One region of the Aquamicrobium sp. YD-1-mutant5 genome, then DNA from elsewhere that is predicted to be linked to it. Evidence: riboswitches for the same ligand, from Rfam matches in the RefSeq annotation. Region 1 holds a riboswitch; each other region holds the start of a gene.
What was found. A riboswitch is a leader RNA that binds a small molecule or an ion and turns the genes downstream of it on or off. The one in region 1 is predicted to bind cobalamin.
Positions count from the first base shown of each region.

Region 2: it holds a riboswitch for cobalamin, as region 1 does, so the genes downstream of both, AC5XE7_RS16500 (CbtB domain-containing protein) here and AC5XE7_RS03180 (TonB-dependent receptor domain-containing protein) in region 1, are expected to answer to the same signal.
Region 3: it holds a riboswitch for cobalamin, as region 1 does, so the genes downstream of both, AC5XE7_RS10890 (DUF1852 domain-containing protein) here and AC5XE7_RS03180 (TonB-dependent receptor domain-containing protein) in region 1, are expected to answer to the same signal.
Region 4: it holds a riboswitch for cobalamin, as region 1 does, so the genes downstream of both, metE (5-methyltetrahydropteroyltriglutamate--homocysteine S-methyltransferase) here and AC5XE7_RS03180 (TonB-dependent receptor domain-containing protein) in region 1, are expected to answer to the same signal.

Region 1 covers NZ_JCAKKP010000002.1:103,296-107,553, forward strand. The annotation lists gene AC5XE7_RS03170 (acetate--CoA ligase family protein) at 1-321, shown strand, start outside; gene AC5XE7_RS03175 (enoyl-CoA hydratase/isomerase family protein) at 370-1,107, shown strand; cobalamin riboswitch at 1,437-1,633, shown strand; gene AC5XE7_RS03180 (TonB-dependent receptor domain-containing protein) at 1,730-4,060, shown strand; gene AC5XE7_RS03185 (ABC transporter ATP-binding protein/permease) at 4,140-4,258, shown strand, end outside.
Region 2 covers NZ_JCAKKP010000013.1:127,023-131,280, reverse strand. The annotation lists gene AC5XE7_RS16510 (pyridoxal phosphate-dependent aminotransferase) at 1-942, shown strand, start outside; gene AC5XE7_RS16505 (histidine phosphatase family protein) at 953-1,504, opposite strand; adenosylcobalamin (AdoCbl) riboswitch at 1,574-1,655, shown strand; gene AC5XE7_RS16500 (CbtB domain-containing protein) at 1,703-1,912, shown strand; gene AC5XE7_RS16495 (CbtA family protein) at 1,925-2,659, shown strand; gene AC5XE7_RS16490 (hypothetical protein) at 2,663-3,295, shown strand; gene AC5XE7_RS16485 (TetR/AcrR family transcriptional regulator) at 3,391-4,032, shown strand; gene AC5XE7_RS16480 (isovaleryl-CoA dehydrogenase) at 4,001-4,258, shown strand, end outside.
Region 3 covers NZ_JCAKKP010000005.1:198,395-202,652, reverse strand. The annotation lists gene AC5XE7_RS10905 (hypothetical protein) at 71-601, shown strand; gene AC5XE7_RS10900 (HP1242/YdcH family protein) at 877-1,110, shown strand; gene AC5XE7_RS10895 (outer membrane protein) at 1,378-2,124, shown strand; cobalamin riboswitch at 2,374-2,588, shown strand; gene AC5XE7_RS10890 (DUF1852 domain-containing protein) at 2,687-3,736, shown strand; gene AC5XE7_RS10885 (methionine synthase) at 3,764-4,258, shown strand, end outside.
Region 4 covers NZ_JCAKKP010000008.1:123,520-127,777, forward strand. The annotation lists gene metE (5-methyltetrahydropteroyltriglutamate--homocysteine S-methyltransferase) at 71-2,398, opposite strand; cobalamin riboswitch at 2,493-2,703, opposite strand; gene AC5XE7_RS13270 (ABC transporter permease) at 2,779-4,038, opposite strand; gene AC5XE7_RS13275 (ABC transporter ATP-binding protein) at 4,053-4,258, opposite strand, start outside.

The DNA of each region.
Region 1 (4,258 bases):
TTCGGCCCGATGATCATCGTCGGCGCCGGCGGCGTTCTGGTCGAGCTGCTCAGGGATGTGGCGGTGGCGATGGCCCCTGTCTGCGAGAAGAAGGCACGATCGATGATCGAAAGCCTGCAGATCGCAAAGCTGATGCAGGGCTTCAGGGGCAGCGCGGAACTCGACATCGATGCCGCTGCCCAGGCCGTGTCGCGGATCAGCTGGATCGTATCGGACATCGGCCCCCGCTTCTGTGAACTCGACGTGAACCCGCTTCTTGTTGCAGAGGCCGGAAAGGGTTGCGTGGCCGTCGACGCCCGCATTCTGCTCGACGACAACTGATATCCGGCGGCCGGAGCGGCCCGGACATGCACAGCACTGGAGGACTTAATGTCAGCACTGGACGTAAGACAGGATGGCAGGACGACCATCTTCACCATCAACCGCCCGGAGAAGATGAATGCCATCAATGCCGAGGTGGCGAATGAGATGCAGCGGCGCTTTGCCGAATTTGACAGCTCGGATCAGCGGGTCGCGATCATCACGGGCGCAGGGGAAAAGGCGTTTTCTTCCGGCGCCGATGTCTCGGACATTCCCGAACTCTGGCGCTGCATACCAACGATCGGCATCGTCACGGAAAAGCCGGTCATATGCGCTGTCCATGGCTGGTGCGTCGGCGGGGCGCTGGTGATGGCCGCAATGGCGGATCTGTGCGTGGTGACCGAGAACACCCGTTTTTCCTATCCGGAAGGCAAGGTCGGGCTGACAGGCGGCATGATTGCCACGCTGGCAGGGCGCATACCGCATAAGATGGCCATGGAGATCATGCTGCTTGGCCGAACCGTTTCCGGCCGCCGCGCCTGCGAGATCGGGCTTGCCAATGAGGTGGTGGAAGACGGCAGGCATCTGGAGGCCGCGCTGGCGATGGCCCGCGAGATGGAAGATATGGCGCCGCTGGTGCTGAAGACGCTGAAGCGCTTCGTCGTCGATCATACGCTTATCCAGACACCTTCGGAAAAGCTTGCGCGTGCCCAGCGCGACCTTGCCGTCGTCCGCACCAGCGCAGACCTGAAGGAAGGCGTTGCGGCGTTCCGGGAAAAGCGCAAGCCGGTGTTCAACGGCAGATAGAACCGATCCGCCATTTCCCGGCCGCCTTCAGGCCCAGAGGCTGCCTGTGGGGCCGTGTCAGCGCCGGCCGACGTCATTGCCGTGTCTGTCACAGGGCATCTTGCCGGCGGCTGCCGCAGCCATCTGAACCTCCCCGCACGGCCGCCGGCGCATCGTTGCGGCGAGGTGTGGCGCAGGCGACCGGACCTGAAGCGTGTCGCGATCTTTCGGATTTTCTCATTCTGCTTTAAGCCATTGTTTTCACGAATGTTATTGCCTCGAATCCGGTTCCCTCTTTCGAGCGGTATGCTTTAACTGTCCGGCGGCAATTGACTTGCCGGGCGTCCATGTTATCGGGAGCGCGGTTATGGTTCTTTCGTTGTCTCCGGAGAGCGAAAGCTAAGAGGGAATCCGGTGAAAATCCGGGGCTGCCCCGCAACTGTAAGCAGAGAGTGCGCCGTCGCCTGTAGTCACTGGCTTTCCCGGGAAGACAGACGGTGCATGATGACCTGTGAGCCAGGAGACCTGCCTGACCATGGAAGTTCGGTGGGCGGGGTGGACCACTGGAATGTGCGGCATTCGGTAAAGGAAACCGGGCGCGGCATCCGTCTTGCGAACCCCGTTGTTAAAGAGAGGGGGAGCAATGGCTGTCTTCACATATTCTACCACAAACAATACGGGTCGCCGCAGGCCGGGCTTTATCGCATGGCTTGGCCTTGGGGTGGCGGCGATCGCTCTGGCAGGTTCGGGGAATGCTTTCGGGCAAACGAGAGCCGAGCAGAGCACCGAGGACATTGAAGCGGGGCGGGCTCCTCTTTTGACGCCCGAAGAAACCATTCTTCTGGAGCGCATAACCGTCACTGCCCAGCGCGGCCCGAACGAACTGTTCAACGTCGCGCAGAACGTCACCATCCTGACCGGCGAACAACTCGACAGCAGGGCCGTTCGCGATATCGACGACATGGTGCGTTATCTTCCCGGTCTGAGCGTCGACCGCGAAACCTCTCTCAACAATCCCTATGGCCAGCTCGGTTCGTTCAGCATCCGGGGCGTCGGTGGCAACCGTGTGCAGATCCTTGTCGATGGCGCGCGGGTTCAGGAACAGACGATCTACGGCAGCCGCGATTTTGCCGATCCCTTCAACATGAAGGCGGTCGAAATCGTTCGCGGTCCGTCTTCCGTGCTTTGGGGGGCGGATGCGCTGGGCGGCGTCGTTTCGTTTCGCACCCGCGATCCGCAGGATTTGCTGGATGGTTCCGACAAGCCATGGGCGGGTGAAATCAAGAGCGCCTATGACAGCTTCGACGGCAGCTTCCGCAAGCAGTTCACGGCGGCGGCCTCGCAGGGCGATTTCCAGATGCTGGCGAGTTTCGGCCACCTGTCCGCCCATGAGCCGCGGCTGAGGAATGCGCGCGCCGACGGCGGCATCTGGGGATGTCCGCGTCCGGCCTCTTTCGGCTGTGACAAGCTGTTCGATGCCGACACCTACGCATGGAACGCGCTCGGCAAGCTGATCTGGACCCCTGAAGATCACGAGTTCAGGCTGACCGGGGAGTTCTTCAGGCGCCACACCGAAGTCGATCAGGTGTGGGACGCTTTTGCCGCCTCCAGCGGCTATGCCAGCGCCAGCTATCCGCGCGAGCTGGACATGCAGAGGACGCGTCTGGCGCTGGAGCACAAATGGACGCTCAACACGCCGCTGCTCGACGAAATCAAGTGGCAGCTGTCCTATTCACCGCAGAAGCGCGACACGTCGGGCACGCAGACACGCATCTTCGCCACGCGTACGGACACATACACGCCCGTGCGCAATTATGGCGAAACCTTCCTTGAGGCGGATGTGCAGCTGACCAGCCGTTTCGCCACCGGCGGCATCGCCCACAAGCTGATCTACGGTTTCGACGGCGATCTGACGGATTCCTCCTATGACGGCTATAATATCGTCCACCGATCCGACACCGGCGTGACGACGATCCAGACCAATCAGGGCTACAACTTCCCCGAAGTGAAGACCCGTCGGGCGGACTTCTACATTCAGGATGAGATGGAGTTGCTGGACGGGCGGCTCAGGATCACGCCCGGCGTTCGCTTTGCGACCTACAGGATCGATCCCACCGGGGACACGGGATACAAGCCCCTTCCCGGCAACGAGCCCGAGGTGACGAGCAACACCAGGCTCATCAAGAAGCTCGGCCTGATCTACGAGCTGGATGACAGCTATTCAGCCTATGCCTCCTATGGCGAAGGCTTCAAGATGCCGACGTCGCAGCAGATGTTCGTTTCGGCCAGCGACCCGTTCATCGGCGGCATCGTTCTGCCCAATCCCGGTCTGAAGCCGGAATCGGTCAGGAACTACGAGATCGGTCTCAGAGGGCTGTTCGATCGCGGAAGCTTCAGCGCCGGTGTCTTCTATGCCGACTATCAGGACTTCATTCGCGGGCCGATGAATCTCGATCCCACGCGGCCCAATGTCTGGACCTATGACAATGTCGAGGATGTCAGACTGTGGGGCATCGAGATCGCCGGCGAATATGAGTTCCATGCCGACTGGTGGGCATCTGCGGCGATCTCCTACCAGCATGGCACGCAAAGAGTGGCGGGTGGAAAGAAGACGCCCTTCGACGGGGCCGTGCCGCTGACGGCGGTGCTTGGCCTGCGCCATTTCATCGCCGACTGGAATCTGGAAGCGGAGGTTCTGGGCACCTTTGGCGCAGCGGTGACCCGCCGCGCCAGCCCGAACGCCTTCCTGCCGGGTGGCTATGCGGTGTTCGATGCCTATCTGAACTGGAAGCCGCGCAACAATCTGGAGCTCAACGCGGGCATCCAGAACATGTTCGACACGCGCTACTTCCGAAACAGCCTCTACGGTTACGATGTCACCCCTGCCTCCGCCGCCACGGCGGGAGCGCGCCCGCTTGAGGCGCAGGTTGCGCCGGGGCGCACCTTCAAGCTGGGAGCAACGCTGCGTTTCTAGCAAGCAACAGCAGACAAGCCGTCATGCGTGACGGCTTGTCTGCTCTGTCCGATGGTCATGTCGAGAACGGAACCTGACGATGATTGAGATACTGCGCCATGTCTCGCGGATCCTGAAGCTCTGTACCAGCGGCAGGGGTGGCAGGATTACGCTGCTGATCTATGGTGTGGTTCTTGTTCTGGAACTGGCTTCCATCGT
Region 2 (4,258 bases), on a different contig from region 1:
GCCGCGCCCGACATGTGGATGTATTGCGATCCGGACAATCACGACGTCAAAGTCGCGGTCGCCGCCCATCATGGCGTGAAACCTGAGAACATCGTGATCGGGGAAGGCATAGACGGGCTGCTGGGGCTGATCGCGCGCATGTATGTGGGCGCGGGCGAACCGGTGGTGACGTCGCTTGGCGCCTATCCCACGTTCAATTTCCATATTGCCAGCGTCGGCGGCAGGCTGGTGCCGGTGCCATACAAGAATGACCGCGAAGATCTTGACGGGTTGCTGGAAGCGGTGCGACGGGAAAACTCCCGGCTGGTCTATCTCTCCAATCCTGACAATCCGATGGGAAGCTGGTGGGATGCCGACGAGATCAGCCGCTTCGTCGAAGCCCTGCCCGAGACCACCATGTTCATTCTCGACGAGGCCTATTGCGAGCTGGCGCCAGCTTCCGCCTTGCCGGCAATCGATGTTTCGCGCCCCAACGTGGTACGCATGCGCACCTTCTCCAAGGCTTACGGGCTTGCCGGCATTCGCTGCGGATATGCCATCGGAGAAGAGACGGTTATCGCCGCCTTCGAGAAGATCCGGAATCACTATGGCGTCAGCCGCATGGCGCAGATCGCGGGCGAGGCCGCGATCAAGGATCAGGCATGGCTGGCAGAGGTGGTGCGCAAGGTGGAAGCCGGACGGCAGCGCATCGCCGCGATCGCTGCGGAAAACGGGCTCGACACCCTGCCCTCCGCCACCAATTTCGTGGCCGTGGACTGCGGCACGGACGGCCCTTTTGCTCTGAAGGTGCTCCAGAACCTGCTGGCGCGCGGGGTGTTCATCCGCAAGCCGATGGTGGCCGGGCTGGATCGCTGTGTCCGCATCAGCGTCGGGCTCGACCACGAGCTCGATATTCTGGCCGAGGAACTGCCGAAAGCACTGGCCGCTGCTCGCGCAGGATAGGCTTGCCGTTTCATCCGGAGACTATACGCAGAGCCCAGCGACGGCCATCGCTGGTGAAATGTGTCAGGCTGAGAGGCTGAACATCTACTGCCCGGAAAGCCTGCGATGGCGCGCCAAGCACTTCGCAGACGGCAGCACGAATGACTGCGGGGTGCGTGATCGCAAGCGTATGCCCCGAAAGGCCGAGGTTTTCCTTCAGCAAAGCCGCGATACGCCGGCGCAGATCGTTCAGCGTTTCGCCGCCGTGCGGTGCCACATCGGGGTCGGACATCCATGTCGCAAGTTCCGCCGGATCGAGTTCAGCAAGCCTGCGGCCAGCCCAGAAGCCAAAATTCTGATCGGCCAGAGCCGCGACAGGCTCCCCCATCAGGCCCAGAGCATTCGCCGTTTCCAGCACCCTGAACTCCGGCCCGTGCCAGACGCGGTCCGCACCCGGGATTTGAGTGGCCAGCCTTTGCGCCTGAGAGAGCGATTTCTGTTCCAGCGGCTCATCGCGATGAAAGGCATTGCGGCGCAAAGCTGCGGTCGCGCCACAACAAATCAGGGTCAGGCGTCCTGTCATATTCTCTCGCGTCTCCCCTTCAGTTCAATTGACAGCCATACAGGACGGCGGGTAATTTCGGCAAAGGTTACGGATCCGGAAGCTGGTGAAAATCCAGCACGGTCGCGCCACTGTGACCGGCAGGGGTGCCGGAAGTCAGACCTTGGTTCGTCTCCCCAGCTTGCATGAACGGGACGCAGGATCCCAGGGAGAAGCACGATGTCCGACATTACTTTTGCACCAGAAGTGCGGCCGGTTCCGATTCCGGTTCGCGAAATCATGCCATGGGCTATTTTCGGCGGCCTGCTCATGATTCTGGGCATCTATTTCATCGGCGCAGAAGAAGGGGCAACGACCCTGTTCTCAAGCCTGAGCACGCATGAATTCGTTCATGACGCGCGTCACCTCCTCGGCTTCCCCTGCCACTGAAAGAACAGCGCCATGGTTGGAAATCTTCTGCTTCGCGGGATGCTGATCGGCGTCCTCGCTGGTCTGTTCGCATTCGGTTTTGCCCGCGTGTTCGGCGAACCACACATTGACACTGCCATCGCTTATGAAGAAGCGGCGGCCGCAGCCTCCGGCGAACCGGCCGAGGAAGAGGAAGAACTGGTCAGCCGCGAAACCCAGGCCGGACTTGGCCTGCTGACCGGGTCGGTCGTCTACGGTGCCGCCATCGGCGGGCTGTTCGCGCTGGTCTTCGCCTTCGTCTACGGGCGTGTCGTCACGCTCACGCCCCGCGCCACCGCCGGTCTGCTGGCGATCGCCGCCTTCATCGCCGTGGTGATTGCTCCGGCCATGAAATATCCGGCGACACCGCCGGCCGTCGGCAATCCCGAAACGATCGGCGAGCGCACCGAGTTGTTCTTCGTCATGCTGATCGTGTCGATCATCGCGGCCGTAGTTGCCGTTGCGCTGGCGCGGCGGCTGTGGAGCCAGCTGGGCGGCTGGAATGCCGGCATCGTCGGCGGACTCGCCTTCCTCGTCATCATCGCCATCGCCCAATATGCGCTGCCGACGGTGAACGAGATTCCAGAAGGCTATTCGGCCGATCTGATCTGGCATTTCCGCACCTCCTCGCTCGGCATGCATGCGGTGCTGTGGACGGTGATCGGGCTCGGCTTCGGCGCGGTTGCCGAGCGTGCGCTGGCGACCCGCCAGCGCAGCCGGACGGCCTGAGAAATGCAGGCGCGGCACGCCCCTCCTCTGGCGCGTGCCGCGCTTGTTCTTGCCCTTGCAGCGACGGGTTTTGCCACCGACGAGGCCGAAGCGCACCGACGCTTCAACCCGGAAGAAATCAAGGGCATCCCGATCGCCAGCCTGTCGCACGGGCAGATGGCGGTGATCGCCGACTATCGCAGCGACATCATGAAACTGGCCGCGCAGGAGCGGCAGGTGGACGACACCTTCGTGCGCCTGCTGAACTACGGCAACATCCAGTACACCTATTGCCTGTGGGGGCTGGTTCCCGGCACGCTGGCCGACGAGGAAAGCCCCTTCAACGAATGCGCCCACGCCTATCTGTCGGCCGCGCGCGAGCTGCTTTCCCACATGCGTGAAACATCGGCCAACAAACCAGCCGTGGAAGATCTCGTATCGCGCATCGACGCAGACATGGTACGCAAGGAATCCTCCTTCGTGCTGTGCCAATACAGCGCCGACACCTTCGATACGGCAAGCGTGGTTCGCCCCGTATGGAGCGACATTCCGAAACATCTCCCGAGTCTCGCCGCCTTTTCCGGACTGGGGCTGGCCTTTGCCGCGGCAGGAATGGTGCTCGGCAAGGGACGCGCGCGGCCTGACAACCGCGACTGAGTTCACAATCGACCTGCTATCCCCTGCCATTCAATATCTCGCCCACCTCTTGAATTAATTGAACGTACGTTTTATTAAGAGGATGGAGGAACCCGATGGCACGCACCGCAGGATCGGATGGCGAGAGAACGGAAGCGGCGATCCGCGAGGCCGCCGTCGATCTGATCGCGCGCCACGGCTACGAGGCCGTGTCCATGCGCCAGCTTGCGGCGCGGGTCGGCGTTCAGGCGGCGGCGCTCTACCGCTACTTTCCCACCAAGGAAGACCTGCTGTTCACCCTGATGCGCGAGCACATGGAGGCATTGCTCGGCGCATGGAGCGAGGCTCGGCCTGCCGCCACGGACGCCACCACGCGCCTTGCCGCCTTCGTGGCGAACCACATCGCCTTTCATATCGAGCGGCGCTCGCAGACCCATATTTCAAACATGGAGCTGCGCAGCCTCTCACCCGAACGGCTGACCTTCATCCTGCGGCTGCGCACCTCCTACGAAAAGGAACTGCGCGCCATCCTGCGCGACGGCACGGAAGCCGGCGTCTTCGATCTGGACGACATCGGGCTCGCCGCCATGGCGGTTATCCAGATGATCACCGGCGTCATCGTCTGGTTCCGGCCGGATGAGCGGCTTTCGGTGGAAGGGGTGACGCAGACCTATCTTTCCATGACAATGCGCCTTGTCGGGGCGACCACGAACCGGGAGACACAGCATGTACACGCAGGCACTCGACTTCGGGCTTGACGAAGACGTCGCGGCACTTCGCGACCTCGTTCACCGCTTCGCACAGGAAAAGGTCGCGCCGCTGGCGGCGGAGATCGACCGCAGCAACGAATTCCCGGCCCATCTGTGGGGAGAAATGGGCGCGCTCGGCCTGCTTGGCATGACCGCCAACCCGGCCTTCGGCGGCACCGGCATGGGCTATCTGGCCCATGTGGTGGCGATGGAGGAGCTTTCCCGCGCCTCTGCC
Region 3 (4,258 bases), on a different contig from region 1:
CGCCTCATCCGCCGACAGTCTTGTCGATCGGCCGCCGTTTTCGCTATAGGCGAAGCATGGAGGCCTGATCATGCACATACTGGTAGCCGTTATCGGCATATTCGCGGCTGCGGCATTCTGGTGGTATCGGCTCAAATATATGAGCGACGCCGCCAATGAGGTGGCGGATGCCGTCGGCAAGGTGCGCGGCAACATGCGGCGCAACAAGCTGCGCAAGAAGGCCGCCATCGCACCGGTCGCAGTCATCGATCACCCTGTTACGGCTGCCGCCACCGTGGTGATGGCGATAGCGGCGGAAGACCGGCCGGTGACCGATATCATCGAGACACGCGTGCGCGAGCAGATCGCCCTGATAGCGGGAAGCGACAAGCAACTCGACGAAGCCATCGCCTATGCGAAATGGGCCAGCGATCAGGTTGCCGACGTGCCGACCGTCATCGACAAGACGGCCGAATTCCTGAAGCCTCTTCTCGACGAGACCGAGAAAGAGCAGTTGCTCTCGATGGTTTTTGCCGCGACGCGTGAAGCCGAGCGCCATGCCATGTTCAGGGAGCGGACCGGGCGTCTGCGCCGCAAGCTGGGGCTCGAAACCGTTCACTGACACGGCTCAATCGCAAAATCTTGTGCCGCCTCGTCAGCAGTCGCCCAATCCTGCGGGCTGGTGCTGCGGCGAAGACGGCGTTTTTTTGAAATCACCGACAGGCAAGGCAAACTCTCAACCCGGAATTCTGCATGCGCCATTGGGGGGCCTGCCCCGCACGGCGAAGGCTGTGACCTGCGATACGATGTTCCGCTGGGTCAGCCATTTGTTTGACATTGATCAACCGGGCCGACGCCCTACCTTCTATGTTTGGGAAGCAAACCACAGGAGGCGACATGTCAAACACCCCGCATACCCTTGGCGAAGAATTCCCCGGCAAGCTGGATGCAATCCATGCTCTCAAGGCACAGGATCCGGAGTTCGCCCGTGTCCTCGAAGAGTATGACGACGTCAACGATCAGATACACAGGTCCGAGACGCGTATCGATACGATCAGCGACGATGCCGAAACGGAACTGCGCCGCCGCCGCCTTGCTCTCAAGGACAAAATTGCCTCCGCGCTGAGCTGATAGTAAATCAGCGCAGGTTATGCCCGGTGGGGCGGTGAATTAAGCATAATCTTTACCTATGGTAAGATTATATCCGGTGCCACTCAGAAACTTTTTCCTCTGAGTGGCTTCACTTCGTTTTGTGTATGTTTAATTTATTGTTAACTATTCAAATATCTGTATTTTATGGACTTTTGATCTTCATAACGAAATGTGTCTTTTATGTTACAGACATTTTACGATGACGATCGTAAGTTAATTTCACGATTTCAACTAAGAGGTTTTGTCATGAGAAAAGTTCTCTCTCTTGCTGCTGTTTCTGTCATTCTTGCTTCGGGTGGCGCTTATGCTGCTGATGCGATTGTTTACAGTGAGCCTGCTCCGGTGGCTCCGGCTTCCTTCTATAGCTGGACCGGCGGTTATGTCGGCTTCAACCTTGGCTATGGCGGCGGCAAGGCAAAGCATCCGTTCAGCGTCACCGACACGACGGGTACACTGGCCAGCGGTTCGCTGAATATGAACTCCAGCGGTTTCCTTGGCGGCGTTCAGGCGGGCTGGAACTTCCAGGCTGATCAGATCGTCTATGGTGTCGAAGCTGATTTCCAGGGTGGAAACGTCAAGGGCGAAACCAATATCTCCGTCAATGTGCCTGGCGCTGGCGCTCTTGATGCTGCCATCGGCACGAAACTGAACTGGTACGGCACGGTTCGCGCCCGCCTCGGTTATACGGCGACCGACCGCTTCCTCGTCTACGCCACGGGTGGTCTCGCCTATGGCGAAACCAAGAGCTATGCCAAGGGCAATCTGGGCGGTACCGCCTTCAATGAAAGCGTGAAGAAGACGAAGACCGGCTGGACTGTCGGTGCGGGTGCGGAATATGCCGTGACCGACAACTGGACCGTGAAGTCGGAATATCTCTACACCGATCTCGGCAAGGCGAATGTGTTCTCGGACACCGTCGGTGGCGCTGATGTCAACATTGACCGGAAGTTCAACTTCCATACGGTCCGGGTTGGCTTCAACTACAAGTTCTGATCTGGTTTCTCTCTGGAGCGTTTCCAGGAAAAGTGGAAACACTTTTCCGGTTCGGAAATGCGACAAACCAAAGACTTAGAGCCGTTCAATGACTCCGTGAAACACTGAACGGCTCTGAAATCGAAGCCCCGGCAATCAGCCGGGGCTTTTTTTGTTCAGATGCCGGCATCGAAGAACCGGATATTGGTATTTGCGACTTAAAGATATAAGCATTCCTTTATGTCCTATTGACTTCGGACTGGAATTGCAGGAAGGTGCGCGTGCCTAGGTTCTCCGGTCGTTGCGCGCAACGCGCCGGGGCTAAGAGGGAAGCCGGTGCCTCGTCTTTTCGGGAAAGCCGGAGCTGCCCCCGCAACTGTAAGCGGCGAGTTGATGTCCAGCATGTCACTGGGGTGAAACCCTGGGAAGACGGACAGCAGCGCTGACCCGTGAGCCAGGAGACCTGCCTTGGCGAAATAACGTCCACGGGCGGGGTGTCCCGGTGTGCCGTAGCGGAGACCGCGTCGCGGCCGATCCTGCTATGTGTCCGCTGACCCATGCCCCCAACTTATTGGGGTAAGTCATGTCTCAAACCGCAATTTCCGATGCCTCCCCGGGGGCGCCGTCGGTCGCTCGCCGACCGGTCGCGAGGAATCACGATTTCACGTTTCGCCTCAAGAGCCTTCGTTTCGATGAGGATTATCGTCCCGCGGACAGCACGCGTATCACGACCAATTTCGCCAATCTGGCCCGGGGCGAGAACCGTCAGGAAAACCTGCGCAATGCCCTGAGGATGATTGACAACAGGTTCAACGCACTGGCGCATTGGGACAACCCCAAAGCCGATCGTTATTCTGTCGAGCTTGAGATCATTTCGGCTGAGATGACCATTGGCGATGAAGGCGACAGCGATGCCTTCCCGCTCATTGAAATATTGAAAACGATTATCGTTGATCACAAGACCAATGAGCGCATCGAGGGCATTGTAGGGAATAATTTTTCCTCTTACGTGCGGGACTATGACTTCAGCGTGCTCCTGCCGGCGCATAACAAGGATCGGGCTGAATTCAGCATCCCCGATGATTTCGGTGACCTTCATGGAAAATTGTTCAGGTGCTTCCTGAACTCAAACGCCTATAAAGAGCATTTCAACAAGCCTCCGGTCATTTGCCTGAGCGCGTCAAGCAGCAAGACATACCGCCGGACAGAAAACCATCATCCTGTATTGGGCGTTGAGTACCAGCAGGGCGAGCTATCTTCGACCGATCTGTATTTCAAAAAGATGGGGTTGAAGGTTCGCTATTTCATGCCTCCGAACAGCGTTGCGCCGTTGGCCTTCTATTTTGTCGGAGACTTGCTGGGTGACTACACCAATCTGGAGCTGATCAGCACCATCAGCACGATGGAGACTTTCCAGAAGATCTATCGGCCCGAGATCTACAATGCCAATTCTGCTGCTGCGGCACACTATCAGCCAAGCCTGAAGCATCAGGACTATTCGCTGACCCGAATTGTCTATGATCGCGAAGAACGCAGCCGGCTGGCCATCGAGCAGGGAAAATTTGCCGAAGAGCACTTCATCAAACCATACAGGGCCATTCTTCAACAGTGGTCCGCCAGCTACGCTCTTTGATTGAACGGAAACAAAAGGTTATCTGTCTTGAAAACGCTCTTGCCTACATCAACAGCCGGCAGCCTGCCAAAACCCTCCTGGCTTGCAGAACCTGAGAAGCTCTGGTCGCCATGGAAGCTGCAGGACGAGGAACTGGCCGAGGGCAAACGGGACGCTCTGCGCCTATCTCTGGACGATCAACGGCAGGCGGGTATCGACATCGTCAGCGACGGCGAGCAAACGCGCCAGCATTTTGTCACGACGTTTATCGAAAACCTCAACGGTGTCGATTTCGAGAAGCGTGAGACGGTCCGAATTCGCAATCGCTATGATGCGAGCGTGCCGACGGTCGTCGGCGCTGTTTCCCGCCAGAAGCCGGTTTTTGTCGAAGATGCCAAATTCCTGCGTCAGCAGACCACGCAGCCCATCAAATGGGCTCTGCCCGGTCCGATGACCATGATCGATACGCTCTATGATGCCCACTATAAAAGTCGTGAGAAACTGGCCTGGGAGTTCGCCAAAGCCCTCAATGAGGAAGCCAGG
Region 4 (4,258 bases), on a different contig from region 1:
GGCCCGTTGATAACGGACCGGGTCTCAAAACACGCGCCCGCCGCCGGCAAATCAGGCGGCGGGCTTTTTATCAGCTTGCCAGCGCCCGCAATTCGCGCGCCGCGGCCACCATGTTAACCAGCGCCGGCTTCACCTCTTCCCACTTGCGGGTCTTGAGGCCGCAATCGGGGTTGATCCAGATCTGGCTGTCGGAGAGGCGCTTGCGCGCCAGTTTTAGCAGGTCCGTCATTTCTCCCGTATGCGGAACGCGCGGGGAATGAATGTCGTAGACGCCCGGCCCGATCTCGTTCGGATATTTGTAATTGCGGAAGGCATCGAGCAGTTCCATGCGCGAGCGCGAGGTTTCGATGGAGATCACGTCGGCATCCATCGCCGCGATGGCGTCGATGATGTCGTTGAACTCCGAGTAACACATATGGGTGTGGATCTGGGTCGCATCCTCCACGCCCGTGGACGCCAGCCGGAAGCTGCCGACCGCCCAGTCGAGATAGGCCTTCCAGTCCTGCTTGCGCAGCGGCAGGCCTTCGCGCAGCGCTGCCTCGTCGATCTGGATCATCACGGCGCCCGCCTTTTCGAGATCGACCACCTCGTCGCGGATCGCCAGAGCGATCTGGCGGCAGCTTTGCGAACGCGGAATGTCGTCGCGCACGAAGGACCAGTTGAGAATGGTCACGGGGCCGGTGAGCATGCCCTTGACCGGCCTGTCGGTCAGTGACTGCGCATATTCCCACCAGCGCACGGTCATCGGTTCCGGGCGCGAGACGTCGCCGTAGATGATCGGCGGGCGAACGTAGCGGGAGCCGTAGCTCTGCACCCAGCCGGCCTGCGTGAAGGCGAAACCGGCAAGCTGCTCGCCAAAATACTGCACCATGTCGTTGCGCTCGAACTCGCCATGGACCAGCACGTCGAGACCGATTTCCTCCTGCCAGCGGATCGCCGCTTGCGTCTCCCTGCGCAGGAAGGCTTCGTAGTCGGCAGCGCTCAGTTCACCCCTTGCATGGGCAGAGCGCGCCTTGCGCACCTCTGCCGTCTGCGGGAACGAGCCGATGGTGGTGGTGGGGAATTTCGGCAGGTCGAGCTTGCCGGACTGCTTTTCACGCCGCGCGGCAAAAGCGCTCCTGCGACGTTCCATGGCCCCGGTGACGGCGGCAAGCCTGTCGCCCACCTTCCTGTCGTGCACGCTCGGAGATTTACGGCGCGAGGCAATGGCGTCAGCCGAGGCCTGCAGGGCATCCGCAACCCCGGCGCGGCCCTCCGACACCGCATGCCCCAGCACGACCAGTTCGTCGAGCTTCTGCGTGGCAAAGGCGAGCCAGGACTTCAGCTCCGCGTCCAGCGCCGTTTCAAGTTCCAGATCGACCGGAACATGCAGCAGCGAGCAGGACGACGCGATCTCGATACGATCGAGCGGACGTGCCTCCACCACCGGCTTCAGATAGTCCAGTATGGCATTGAGATCGGCGCGCCAGACATTGCGGCCGTCGATCACGCCGAGTGACAGCACTGTGCTGGAGGACACCTTCGCCGCAACGGCTTCAAGCTGCTCCGGCGCGCGGGCCAGATCGACATGAAGTCCCGACACGGGAAGCGAAGCGGCGAGGTCTAGATTGTCGCCGAGCGCGCCGAAATAGGTGGCGAGCATCAGGTTGAGTGCGGGAACCTCGGTGGCGAAGTGATTGTAGGCCGCTTCGAGCGCGGCGCGTTCACCGGCTTCGAGATCGAGAACCAGACAGGGCTCCTCAATCTGCACCCAGTCGGCGCCGGCCGCGTGCAGGCGGTTCAGCAGGTCGGTATAGACCGGCAGAAGCTTGGGCAGCAGCGAGAGCAGATCGAATTCCTCGCCGCCGGACTTGGCAAGCCGGAGGAAGGTCACCGGCCCAAGCACGACCGGGCGCGTGTGGATGCCGAGCGCCTTCGCTTCAAGGAAATGATCGACCGGCTTGGTGGTGGCCAGCACGAATTCCTGATCCGGCGCCAGCTCGGGCACCATGTAATGGTAGTTGGTGTCGAACCACTTGGTCATCTCCAGCGCCGAGGTGGAATGGACATGGCCGGGATGGCCGCAGGCGGCATCCCCCTCACTGCCGCGCGCCATGGCGAAATAAGTGTCGAGCGGCACCTCGCCGCCGGTCCAGCCATAGCGCTGCGGGATCGCACCGACCATGACAGCGGTGTCGAGCACATGGTCGTAGAGCGAGAAATCATTGGACGGAACGCGCGTGACGCCCTTTTCGGCCTGAAGCCGCCAGTTATCTGCGCGCAGACGTCTGGCCGTTTCGAGCAGAGCCTCGGCGCTGTCCTTGCCCGACCAGTAGTTTTCAAGTGCGAACTTCAGTTCGCGGCGGCGGCCGATGCGCGGCACGCCAAGCGTTGCGACGGAAACTTTCGATCTAGCCATTCCATAGACCCCGATGGTTGGGGCGGATGCGCGAGGCAGCCGTCAACACCCGCACGATGCGGGCATATCATGGCCTCCGGGACACCCCGCCCGTGGACGTGTTTTCGTCATGGCAGGTCTCCTGGCTCACGGGTCATCGCCTGCGTCCGTCTTCCCAGGGCTTTCACCCCAGTGACCTGAATGGACGCAAGGCTATCCGTCTACAGTTGCGGGGGCAGCGCCGGCTTTCCCATGGAAGGCACCGGCTTCCCTCTTAGCTTCGGGGCAAAATCCCGCCCCGAAGAACCACGACGCCTTCAATCTCGGCGTTTCGGCAAACGATGTCAATATCACATAAAGAAATGTTTATATCGTGATTTACTTTACTGGCAATACTCTTGCTAGGCGCGCAATGCCTGCGCCGGGCTCTGGCGATAGGCGATCAGCGCGGGAAGAAGGGTTGCAATGGCGCAGGCGAGCAACAGGCCGGCCAGCGTCCACAGGTCCGCCGTCTGGAATTCGACCGGCATGGCGACACCGCTGCTTTTAGCCAGATGCGAGGAGATTGCCCGTACGATGGCATAGCCGATCGCGAAGCCTGCAATGACGCCAGCCGCGACGAGCATGAAGACCTCCAGCCAGACCATGCCCATCACCACAGGCCGCGGCGCGCCGAAGGCCCGCAAGGCGCCGATCTGGCGCCGGCGCTGGAGAACGTGAACCGCCACCACCATGAGAATGGCGGCACCGACAAGCCCCTGCGCGCCCATAGCCACGAAGCCGAGAACACGGCGGGCATCACCCAGCGTGCCGTAGAGCCGCGTCAGCACCTCGCCGGGAAAGACGGCGAGCGTCGTTTCGGTGCGGTATTGCTGACGCAGATTGTAGGCATCGGCAATGCTCTTGGGCTTGACCAGAATGGCGGGAACGCCCGGATTGTCGGCGCTCAGCAACGCGGCCTCGTCGACCGGATCGCCCGCGAAGCCCGGCCCATGGTCGTGGCCGTGATCGTGCGGAACGTGAGCGACGGCGGCCAGCCCTGCCGTCTCCGCCTCGTGATCGTGGTCGGCATGTGCGGCCCACACGGACTGGATCGGCACCAGTATGGCCCGGTCCCACGGCGTGCCGGTTGGCGCCATGCGGCCGACGACGCGGTATTCCACATGCGCATGCACCTCGCCCGCCTCCCCGACGCTGCCATGAAATGGATGGAAGCTGTCGCCGATGTCGCGCGTCACCTGAGAGCCGACGATGGCGTCGCCCAGATGGCTGAAGCCCTCGCCCCCGGCCAGTCCGCCCAGCATGCCGATGGCATCGCCGGTGGTGCCGACGATGGGATAGCCGCCCACAAAGTCGCCGAAACCGACCGGGATGGCGTTTTCAACGCGCGGATCGGCGCGCAGGGCCGATAATGTCGCCGGCGGCAGCAGTTGCAGTGGTGCTGGCTGGAGAAAGATGGACGAGAGGATGAGCTGGGTTTCCGAACCGGCCGCGCCGACAACCAGATCGAAGGCTGCGGCGGCGCGGGCGCTGCCAAGCCGCAATGCGCGCTCCTGCAAGGTGACGGACACGCCGAGCGCCGTCGCCAGTGCGATCAGCAAGGCGAGAATGAGCGCACCGATCCAGTTGCGGCGCAGGTCGGCAAGAATGAAATGAAACATCCGGTATCAGATCCTCATGCAGCCAGACGGCCGTTTTCGAGCCGCAGCGTGCGACTCATGCGGCCGATCAGCCGCTCGTCATGGCTTGCCACGATCAGCGTGGAGCCCGCCTCTTCGGCCAGATCGACCAGCAGGCTGGCGACCGATGCGCCGGCTTCCGCGTCGAGACTCGCGGTCGGCTCATCCGCCACGATCACGCCCGGACGGCCGACCAGAGCGC